One region of the Nonomuraea sp. NPDC048881 genome, then DNA from elsewhere that is predicted to be linked to it. Evidence: riboswitches for the same ligand, from Rfam matches in the RefSeq annotation. Region 1 holds a riboswitch; the other holds the start of a gene.
The links. A riboswitch is a leader RNA that binds a small molecule or an ion and turns the genes downstream of it on or off. The one in region 1 is predicted to bind glycine.

Region 2: it holds a riboswitch for glycine, as region 1 does, so the genes downstream of both, gcvT (glycine cleavage system aminomethyltransferase GcvT) here and gcvP (aminomethyl-transferring glycine dehydrogenase) in region 1, are expected to answer to the same signal.

What each region holds. Positions count from the first base shown of each region.
Region 1 is NZ_JBEZGC010000003.1:327,003-332,448, reverse strand. It holds gene gcvP (aminomethyl-transferring glycine dehydrogenase) at 1-2,528, opposite strand, end outside; glycine riboswitch at 2,695-2,791, opposite strand; gene AB0C33_RS12380 (MerR family transcriptional regulator) at 2,840-3,460, opposite strand; gene AB0C33_RS12375 (bifunctional nuclease family protein) at 3,608-4,078, opposite strand; gene AB0C33_RS12370 (MerR family transcriptional regulator) at 4,211-4,837, opposite strand; gene AB0C33_RS12365 (FHA domain-containing protein) at 4,861-5,373, opposite strand.
Region 2 is NZ_JBEZGC010000001.1:975,279-980,724, forward strand. It holds gene AB0C33_RS04645 (L-serine ammonia-lyase) at 1-610, opposite strand, end outside; gene gcvH (glycine cleavage system protein GcvH) at 670-1,059, opposite strand; gene gcvT (glycine cleavage system aminomethyltransferase GcvT) at 1,056-2,141, opposite strand; glycine riboswitch at 2,176-2,275, opposite strand; glycine riboswitch at 2,296-2,393, opposite strand; gene AB0C33_RS04660 (M28 family peptidase) at 2,640-4,013, opposite strand; gene AB0C33_RS04665 (M4 family metallopeptidase) at 4,085-5,446, opposite strand, start outside.

The sequences.
Region 1 (5,446 bases):
TCGCTCTCGGTCGGCTCGATCATCAGCGTCCCGGCCACCGGGAACGACATGGTCGGCGCGTGGAAGCCGTAGTCGATCAGGCGCTTGGCCACGTCGTCGACGGTGACGCCGGTCTCCTTGGTGATCTGGCGCAGGTCCACGATGCACTCGTGGGCCACCAGGCCGCCGCGGCCGGTGTAGAGCACCGGGTAGTGCGGGGCCAGGCGCCGGGCCAGGTAGTTGGCCGACAGGATGGCCTGCTCGGTGGCCGCGGTGAGGCCCTCGGAGCCCATCATCCGCACGTACGCCCACGAGATCGGCAGGATGCCCGCCGAGCCGTACGGGGCGGCCGAGACCGGCCCGACCGGGCCGCCGTCGCGCAGCGGGTGGCCGGGCAGGTAGGCCGCCAGGTGGCCGCGGACCGCGACCGGGCCGACGCCGGGGCCGCCGCCGCCGTGCGGGATGCAGAACGTCTTGTGCAGGTTGAGGTGGGACACGTCGGCGCCGAACTCGCCCGGCTTGGCCAGGCCCACCAGGGCGTTGAGGTTGGCGCCGTCGACGTAGACCTGGCCGCCGGCCTCGTGCACCTTGGCGCAGACCTCGGTGATCGACTCCTCGTACACGCCGTGCGTGGACGGGTACGTCACCATGATCGCGGCAAGCTTGTCGCGGTGCTTGGCGATCTTGGCGTCCAGGTCGGCCAGGTCGATGTTCCCGTCGCTGTCGCAGGCCACGACGACGACCCGCATGCCCGCCATGACGGCGCTGGCCGCGTTCGTGCCGTGGGCCGAGGACGGGATCAGGCACACGTCCCGCTCGGTGTCGCCGTTGGCCTGGTGGTAGGCGCGGATGGCCAGCAGGCCGGCGAACTCGCCCTGGGAGCCGGCGTTCGGCTGGATGGAGACCGCGTCGTAGCCGGTCACCTCGGCCAGCCAGCCCTCCAGGGTGCCGATGAGCTCCCGGTAGCCCTCGGTCTGGGCCTCCGGCGCGTACGGGTGCACGCCGGCGAACTCCGGCCAGGTGATCGGCTCCATCTCGGTGGTCGCGTTCAGCTTCATCGTGCACGAGCCGAGCGGGATCATCGAACGGTCGAGCGCGATGTCCTTGTCCTGGAGTCTGCGCAGGTAGCGCAGCATCGCGGTCTCGGAGCGGTGGCTGTGGAAGACCGGGTGGGTCAGGTAGTCCGACTCGCGCAGCAGGTCGGCCGGCAGCGCGTCGGCCTCCAGCGCCACCTCCTCGCGCTCGACGCCGAAGGCGGCCCACACCTTGACCAGCTCGGCGGCGCCGGTCTTCTCGTCGCAGGCGATCGAGACGTGATCGTCGCCGGCCTGCCACAGGTTGACGCCCCGCTCGGCCGCGGCGGCCACCACCTCGGCGGCCCTGCCGGGAACCCGGACGAGCACGGTGTCGAAGAACTCGCCGTGCACGACCTCCAGGCCGGCCTCGCGCAGCCCGCCGGCCAGCGCGACGGCGTGCCGGTGCACGCGGTGCGCGATCCGGCGCAGGCCCTCGGGGCCGTGGTAGACGGCGTACATGCCGGCGATCACGGCCAGCAGGACCTGGGCGGTGCAGATGTTGCTGGTGGCCTTCTCGCGGCGGATGTGCTGCTCGCGGGTCTGCAGGGCCAGCCGGTAGGCGGGGTCGCCGTCGACGTCGACCGACACGCCGACCAGACGGCCGGGCATCTGCCGCTGCAGGCCCTCGCGTACGGACATGTAGGCCGCGTGCGGCCCGCCGAACCCGAAGGAGACGCCGAAGCGCTGGGAGGAGCCGACGGCGATGTCGGCGCCCAGCTCGCCGGGGGCGGCCACCAGCGTGAGGGCCAGCAGGTCGGCGGCGGCCACGACGAGCGCGCCCGCCTCGTGCGCCCTGGCGGCCACGTCGCGGAAGTCGCGCAGGCGGCCCGAGGCGCCCGGGTACTGGACGAGCACGCCGAAGCACTCGGGCAGCTCGCCGTCGAGGTCGTGCTCGACCAGCGTGATGCCGAGCGGCTCGGCGCGGGTGGCCAGCACGGCCTTGGTCTGGGGCAGCGTGTCGGCGTCGACCACGAACACGTCGCTCTTGGACTTGCCGGCCCGGCGGGCCAGCGTCATGGCCTCGGCCGCGGCGGTGGCCTCGTCCAGCAGGGAGGCGCCGGCGACGTCGAGGCCGGTCAGGTCGGAGACGACCGTCTGGAAGTTCAGCAGCGCCTCCAGGCGGCCCTGCGAGATCTCCGGCTGGTACGGCGTGTAGGCGGTGTACCAGCCCGGGTTCTCCAGCAGGTTGCGCCGGATGACGGCGGGCGTGACGGTGTCGTAGTAGCCCAGGCCGATCATGGAGGTCAGCACCCGGTTGCGGGAGGCCAGCTCGCGCAGCTCGGCGATGGCCTCGGTCTCGCTCGCGGCGGCCGGCAGCTTGAGCCGGTCCTTGACCCTGATGGCCTCGGGCACGGCCACGGCCACCAGATCGCCGACGGACTCGAAGCCCACGGCCTCGAGCATGCGCTGCTGCTCGGACTCCGATGGGCCGATGTGCCTGGACGAGAACGGCGGAGCGGACAGGTCGGTCATGGAGGTTGCCTCCCGAGGCTTGGAGACCGGCGCCAGGGCGCGGGCGAGTGCCGGATCTCCCCCTCTGTCATCGCGACGTCATCGCGACCTGAGAGCTTCACCCCACCGTGGGGCTTGCACCGTCGGTGAGGTGCGCCTGGCGGGCGCACCTGCTTTCCAGAGTTGCCTCACCCGAGCGGTACGGGATGCCTGAGAGATTCCGGGGAGGGTTGCTCCTTCGGCGCCCCAGGACCGAAGCCCAGGGACTCTCCCGCACGGGGTCATCAGCCTTACTCTGTCCTAGATTACTACGGTGTGTTCAGCGGTTCAGCTCACCCCGTGCGGCGTGCGCGACGCCGCTTGGCGAGCTCGTCAGCGGGATGGTCGGCCGGGACGGTGTCCTCGACCGCCGCCCGTTCCCCCGGCAGCTCCGCGAGGGAGCCCTCGACCTCTCGCCAGACCCGGCCGAGGGCGATGCCGAACACGCCCTGGCCGCCCTGGAGGAGATCGATCACCTCGTCGGCCGAGGTGCACTCGTAGACGCTGACACCGTCGCTCATGAGCGTGATCTGCGCGAGGTCGGCGACCCCGCGGTCACGCAGATGCTGCACCGCGGTGCGGATCTGCTGCAACGACACCCCGGTGTCGAGCAGCCGCTTGACGACCTTGAGCACCAGGATGTCGCGGAAGCTGTAGAGCCGCTGCGAGCCCGAGCCGTGCGCGGCTCTTATCGTGGGCTCGACCAGGCCCGTGCGCGCCCAGTAGTCGAGCTGCCTGTAGGTGATGCCGGCCGCCGAGCAGGCTGTGGGCCCGCGGTATCCGATGTCGTCGGGCACCGTCGCGGGCTGCTCGTCGAAGAGCAGTCCCTGCTCTCCGGCACGCTGCCGCGCGCTCTCGCGCCGCACCGGATCTTCCTGGCCGGCCGTCTTTCCCTCGCCGCTGCTGACCGCCACGCGGACCTCCGGCTTTCTCTCATCCCATGGCCTGATCTGGGGGTTCGTAAAGGGCGACCACGGGTTTCACTTGCACCGTAGGACCGTGACCATGCTCAGTCAACGATCCGGCTCGGCGCGTCGTGAAGCGTAAATGCACTGAAATACCTACCCCGCCCTGCCGAAGTCCTCGGGAGTGATCGTGTCAAGGAACTCCCTGAACTTCTCCACCTCGTCCTCCTGGTCGTCAGGGATGATCACACCGGCCTCCTGGACCACCTCTTCGCTGGCGAAGATGCGCGCGCCGGTGCGCAGCGCCAGGGCGATCGAGTCGGAGGGGCGGGCGCTGACCTCCACGCCGTTGGAGAACACCAGGTCGGCGAAGAAGATGCCGTCACGCAGGGCCACGATGTTGACCGCGCGCAGCCCGACGCCGAGCGCGCTCAGCACGTCCCTGAACAGGTCGTGGGTGAGCGGCCGGGGCGGCGGCTCCTCGGCCTGCGCCAGGGCGATCGCGGTCGCCTCGGTCATGCCGATCCAGATCGGAAGGAACCGTTCCCCGTGTGCCTCCTTGAGCAAGACGATCGGCTGATTTGTGGGCATCTCAACTCGAACGCCCACGACCTCCATCTGCAACACGGGCTGCTCCGTATTCGGCCGGCCGGTCGCCCGGCACAGCTGTTGACTGGGTCGTTTCTGCTACACGCTTATGCATTTCAACGTAACACCCGTCAGGCCTGGAATGTGCCCCGGCCTTCCAGCTCTGTGCCCTCAGCGGCCCAGGACAGACCTGACGCCGAGGCGCACCAGGGAGGCGTGCAGGTCGAGCAGGAGCGTGGACAACTCCCTGGCGGCCTCGTCGGCCTCGCCGATGGCGCCGGGCGCGCGCCGCTTGAGTATGGGCGCGACGGTCTGCTCGACCAGCCCGCACTCCCGCTCGGCGGCGGCCTTGACCGCGCGCAGGTGGCGGGCGTGCAGGCCGAAACGGGCCAGGGCGCCGACGCTGCGCGCGATCTTCAGCGCCTCCTCGTCGTAGCGCCTGGCCACGGGGGCCAGCAGGCCGTAGTCCTCCAGCTCGGCGAGGGTCTCCTCGTCGATGCCGGCCGCCTCCAGCAACTGGGCCCGGTCGTAGCGGATCTCCTGGGTCTGCTGCACCGCGCGCGGACGGCCGAAGCTCTCGGCCATCTTGTCCTTGATCACCCGCAGCGGCAGGTAGTGGTCGCGCTGCTCGGTCAGGATGAAACGCAACTGCTCGACGTGGAGATGGGTGAACTTGCGGTAGCCCGAGGGGCTGCGCTCGGGCTCGATCAGCCCCTCACCCTCCAAGAAGCGGATCTTGGACACGGTGACGTCGGGGAACTCGCCCTGCAGCAGGGCGAGCACCTCCCCGATGCTCATGTGCGAGCGTGCCGCCTGTGAGCTCATGCGCCGGCGTTGACCCTCATCAGGAAGACGAGGCGGAACTTGCCGATCTGCACCTCGTCTCCGGAGTGCAGGGGAACCTCCTCGATGCGCTCCCGGTTGACGTAGGTGCCGTTGAGGCTGCCCACGTCGCGTACGGAGAACTGGCCGCCGCGGTGGCGGTAGAACTCGACGTGGCGACGGGAGACGGTGATGTCGTCGAGGAAGATGTCGCTCTCCGGGTGGCGCCCGGTCGTGGTGAGGTCTTTGTCCAGCCGGAACCGGCTGCCCTGGTTGGGCCCCCTGGTGACCGTGAGCAACGCCGTGCCGGGCGGGAGCTGTTCGACCAGCGCCCGTTCGGCCAGGAGCATGTCGCCTGTCTCAGCCTCGTACGCCTCGATTCCCGCGACCGAGATCGTCGACGTGGTGTCCCCGGAGACCTCGGGTCTGGTCAGCGGTGACCCACAGCGGGAACAGAAACGGGCATCCTCGGGGTTGGCGTGCCCGCACTGCGTGCAGTAGACGCTCGGCATCGATCGGCTCGGCCTCCTACCGCGAAGACGCGGCGACGGTGCTGGGGACGCGCCTGCCTTCGCTCTTCAAGTT
Region 2 (5,446 bases), on a different contig from region 1:
CGAACGCCTTCTCGTTCTCCAGCATCAGGGCGGAGATCGACAGGCCGGTGTTCGAGCAGTGCTTGAGCAGCTCCTCGCCCGAGGCGAACGGGTAGGGCAGGACGGTGTCGTCGGGCTTGATGCGGTCGGCGCCGGTGGCCTTCTCGTCCACGACGAAGCCGCCGCCGACGGAGAAGTAGACCTTCTCGCGCACGGTCTCGCCCTGCTCGTCGCGGGCGGTGAAGCGCATGCCGTTGGGGTGCTCGGGCAGGGAGATCTTGCGCTCGAAGACGAGGTCCTGACCCACGACGAAGGGGATCTCGTGCTCGCCGTAGAGCTTGACCGTGCCCGCGGCGCGCATCTCGGCCAGGCGGGCGTCGACGGAGTCGACGTCGACCAGTTCCGGCTTCTCACCGGACAGGCCGAGCAGCACCGCCTTGTCGCTGCCGTGGCCCTTGCCGGTCAGGCCGAGCGAGCCGTACAGGATGACCTCGACGCGGGCCACGCGGGGGAGCAGGCCGTCGTCGTGCAGCCCGCGGGCGAACTTGTGCGCGGCGGCCATCGGGCCGCCCGTGTGGGAGCTGGACGGTCCGATGCCGATCTTGAAGAGGTCGAAGACGCTGATCGCCATTGATGGGCGCCCTTCAGTTCAGGAAGTGCCGGGGCCCGCGGCGGGCCCCGGCGTTGGTGTCAGGACTCGCCTGAGGTGAGCGCCGTGTACTCCTCGGCGGACAGCAGGTCCTCCGCGTCGCCCTCCATGCGGACGCGGAACATCCAGCCGTCGCCGTACGGGTCGCTGTTGGCCAGCGACGGGTCGTCGGCCACGGCCGAGTTCACCTCGACGATCTCGCCGCCGACGGGCGCGTAGATCTCGCTCACCGACTTGGTGGACTCGACCTCGCCGACCGAGTCACCCGCCTCGACGGTCGAACCGACCTCGGGGAGCTGCACGAAGACGACGTCACCAAGAGCCTCGGCGGCGAAGGCCGTGATGCCGACGGTCACGGTGATGCCGTCGTCCACGCCCGACACCCACTCGTGCTCCTTGGTGTAGTTCAGGTCGTCAGGGATGTTGCTCACTTGTTCCTCCTGTAGAAGGGCAGCTCGACCAGGTCCATAGGTTCATGGCTGCCCCGGATGTCCACGGCCAGACCTGTGTCGGCCCCGGCGTCCACGTAGGCCATCGCGATGGGCTTGCCCAGGGTCTGGGAGGGCGCACCGCTGGTGACCTCGCCGACGACGGCGCCGTCGCGGGTGACCGGGTAGCCGTGACGCGGCACCCGGCGGCCCTGGGCGACCAGGCCGACGAGGCGGCGGCGGGGCTGGTCGTCCTTGACCGCCTCCAGTGCCGCCCTGCCGACGAAGTCACCGGGCTTGTCGAATTTCACCACTCTGCCCAGCCCCGCGTCGAACGGGGTCAGGTCGGAGCTCAGCTCGTTGCCGTAGAGCGGCATGCCGGCCTCCAGCCTGAGGGTGTCGCGGCTGGACAGACCGGCGGCGCGCAGCCCGTGCGGCTCGCCCGCGGCCTCCAGGGCGCGCCAGAGCGGCACGGCGTCCTGGTTGGCGACGAACAGCTCGAAGCCGTCCTCGCCGGTGTAGCCGGTACGGGCGATGAGCGCCTGGCGGCCGTCGACCACGCCGGGCAGGCCCGCGTAGTACTTGAGACCGTCGAGGTCGGCGTCGGTGAGCGTGGCCAGGATCTCCTGGGCCTTCGGGCCCTGGATCGCGATGAGGGCGTACTGCTGGGAGCGGTCATCGACCGCCGCGTCATACGACTTAGTGCGATTTTTCAGCTCATCCGCGACCTTGTCGGAGTTCGAGGCGTTGGCCACCACCATGAACTCCTCGTCCGCCAGCCGGTAGACGATGAGGTCGTCGAGCACCCCGCCGCGCTCGTCCACGATCATCGTGTACCTGGCCCGGCCGGGCGCGAGCGCCGACAGGTGGCCGACCAGCGCGTAGTCGAGGGCCTCTCCGGCCTGCGGACCGGTCAGGAAGATCTCGCCCATGTGCGAGAGGTCGAACAGCCCGGCCGCCTCGCGGACGGCTTTGTGCTCCGCCGACTCGCTGCCGTACCGGAGCGGCATGAGCCAGCCGGCGAAGTCGGTCAGCGTGGCGCCTAGGGCCTCGTGGACGTCTCGTAGCGGCGTAGGTCGGGACATTTGTCGCACCTCAGGACAGGATTGGATGCCAGCATCCTCCCCCTCTGTCATGGATGCCTGAGAGCTTCGCCCGAGTTTTACCGGACTTTCACCTTCGGCGAGGCCCCGAGGGCCTGCTTTCCAGAGGTCACCTCCCCGTAAGAACGCCTTACAGGGCTGCCGCGCGGTCCTTTGCCTTGAGAGGTTCGCGGGGAGGGCTTGCTCCTTCAGGGACCCTGACCGGCTGTCAGGGTGCTCTCCCGCACGGTTTCGCCGGTGATGTCCGTCAGCCTAGTGCCGTCATGGGGGTGTTGTCGCGCTTCGCCCCCCGCCATCCGCGGCATCCGCGACATCCCGCACGCAGCGAAAAGCGGCCGCGGCCCCGGAGAGGCGGGGTCGCGGCCGCGTTGGTGGCCGCGCGCGAGCCGGTCATGGCAGGTCAGCTCGCACGCGGCAGCTCGGGGCGGGCCGGCGGTGACCGGCCCGCGCGGGATCGAACCCGGAGATCAGGTCCTAGGGTCAGGCCCGCGCCCAGAGGGCGGGCACGTTCGGCGGCTCCCAGCCCGGCAGGCTGGTGTGCGCCTGGAGGCAGCGGTAGCTGACCCCCTGGTAGGTGACGACGTCTCCGGCCGTGTACGACTTGTAAGCCGTCCAGGTGGTGCCCTGGCCGTCCCCTCCGACGGTCAGGGTGAAGGACGCGGAGTGGTCCGCCGTCGTCCCGTCGCCGTTGATCCCTATGGTGTACGTCCCCGCCGCGACGCCGCTGGCGGTGGCGATCGTGACGGTGGACGACTGGCCCGCCTGAACCGTGGACGGGCTGAAGGAGACGGTGACCCCGCTCGGCACGTTCCCGGCGGAGAGCGCGACGCTCTGCGCCTGGCCGGACGTGACCTGGGTACTGACCGCCGCGGTAGCCGACTGACCGGCCTGGACCGATGCCGACGACGGGGTCACCGAGATCGAGTAGTCGTTCTCCGTGGGCGTGCCGGTGCCCACGGCGAGCTTCCATATGGCGTACGCGATGGCGTCGGAGTTGCGGTCGAGCGCCGTGGTGTTGATGGCGCTCGGGTAGCTGTCGCACGCGCTGTGGTAGCAGCGGTCGAACGCCTGCCCGGCCGAGCCGCCCCACTTGGCGGCCTGGGCCGAGCTCTTGACCGCCCCGGCCCCCGTGGCCAGGCCGCCGACCCGGACGCCCGCGCTCTTGAACGAGGCGTGGTCGCTGCGGCCGTCGCCCTCCCTGTCACCCTCGGTCTGCAGGCCGATGGTGGCGAAGTAGTCGTTGAAGGTGCGCTGGATCGCCGCGTCGTCGTCGTAGACGAAGTAGCCGGCGTTGGTCGAGGCGATCATGTCGAAGTTCAGGTACACCTCGACGCCGCTCGCGCCGCCGTTCTGCACGTAGTACCTGGACCCGACCATGCCCGCCTCTTCGGCGCCCCACCAGCCGAAGCGCACGTGCTTGGTGAGGGTGGGCTTGCGGGCGGCCAGGGTGAGGGCGTTCTCCAGGAGCGCGGCCGAGCCGGAACCGTTGTCGTTGATCCCGGGGCCGGCCGCGACGCTGTCGAGGTGGGCGCCGAGCATCACGGTCTGGTTGGCCGGGCCGCCCGGCCAGTCGGCGATCAGGTTGCTGCCGCCGCTGAAGTTCTGCACGCGGGTGGTGAAGCCGGCCGCGTCCAGCTTGCCCTTGATGTAGTTCATCGAGGCGGTGAAGCCCGGCCTGCCCGAGGCGCGGTTGCCGCCGTTGCTCGTGGCGATGGACTGCAACTGGCTCAGATGCGCCGTCACGTTCGCGACGGGGATGTCGGGCGCGGGGTCGGCGGCGGCGCCGGCCGGTCCGGCCGGCGTGGTGAGGGTCAGGGCCAACGCGGCGGTGGCCGCGGCGCCCAGCCTGAGCATGGCGTTCACGATCTGTGGCTCCTCAAGGGGGTTGGGCGGCCACTCCGGCGTGGCCGCCCAGGTCGTGCGACTTAGACCGGCTGCCAGAGGGCAGGGGTGTTGGGCGGCTCCCAGCCCGGCAGGCTGGTGTGCGCCTGGAGGCAGCGGTAGCTGGTGCCCTGGTAGGTGACGGTCTGTCCGGCCGTGTAGGCCGTGTACGTCTGCCACGTGGTGCCCTGGCCGCCGCCCACCGTCAGGCTGAAGGAGGCCGAGTGGTCGGCGCTCGCGCCGTCGGCGTTCAGGCTGATCGTGTACGTGCTGGGCGTCACGCCGCTCGTGGTCGCGAACGTCACCGTGGACGACTGCCCGGCGGTGATCGTGGACGGGTTGAAGCTGACTGTCACGCCCGCGGGCACGTTGCTCGCCGCCAGGGCGATGCTCTGCGCCTGACCGGCGGTGACCTGCGTGCTGACCGTGGCGGTGGCCGACTGACCGGCCTGCACCGAGGCCGACGACGGCGTCACGCCGAAGGAGTAGTCGTTCGGCGAGCTCTGCCCGATCTGCAGGTTGTAGGTGGCCTGGCGGTCCACGTCGGCGCCGTCGGCCGTGATGGCGATCGAGTGGCTGCCCTGCGGGCTGCTCGCCGAGGTGTTGATAGTCAGCGTCGAGCTCTGCCCCGCGGTGATGGTGGCCGGGCTGAACGAGGCGGTCACGCCGGCCGGCAGGGTGCCGGTCCGTAGGGTGATCGACTGCGCCGAGCCGCCGGTCACGGTGGTGCTCACCGTGGTCGTGGTGCTCTGGCCGGGAGTCACGCTGCCGGAGGCGGGGTTCAGGTTGACCGAGAAGTCGTTGCTGCCCTGGGTGCAGGTCGGCTCGCCGGACTGGGCCCGTACGCTGACGCCGTCCCAGGCGTTCTTGACCACGTTGAACTCGGTGCAGCTGCCCGGGTACAGGGTCTTGGCGGCCTGGAGGGTGGCGACCCTGGCCTTGGCGTGCGTCCACGGCTGGGTCTTCATGTTCAGCGCGGACATGAAGACCTCACCGGCCTTGCGGATGCCGATGCCGGTGATCGCGGCGCCGTTGTCGCAGCGGGTGCTGGCGGGCTTGCCCGAGGGGTTGGTGCCCTCGGCCACCAGGTAGAACCAGTGGTTCTGCGGGCCGGCCGCCGCGTGCACCTCGGTGTTGGGGATGGAGGCGCTGTAGCAGTTCGGGTGGCTGAGGGCCGACGGGTTGTACATGTTGCGGATCGGCCCGGCCCCGGAGAGGTTGACCTCCTCGCCGACCAGGTAGTCCGGCGGGTCGTTCGGGTTGTTGGCGTACGCCTCGGTGAGCGCGCCGAAGATGTCGCCGGTGGACTCGTTCATGCCGCCGGTCTCGTTGCCGCTGCCCGAGCCGCCGCTGGTGAACTGGAAGATGCCGTGGCCGAACTCGTGGCCGACCACGTCCATCGACGT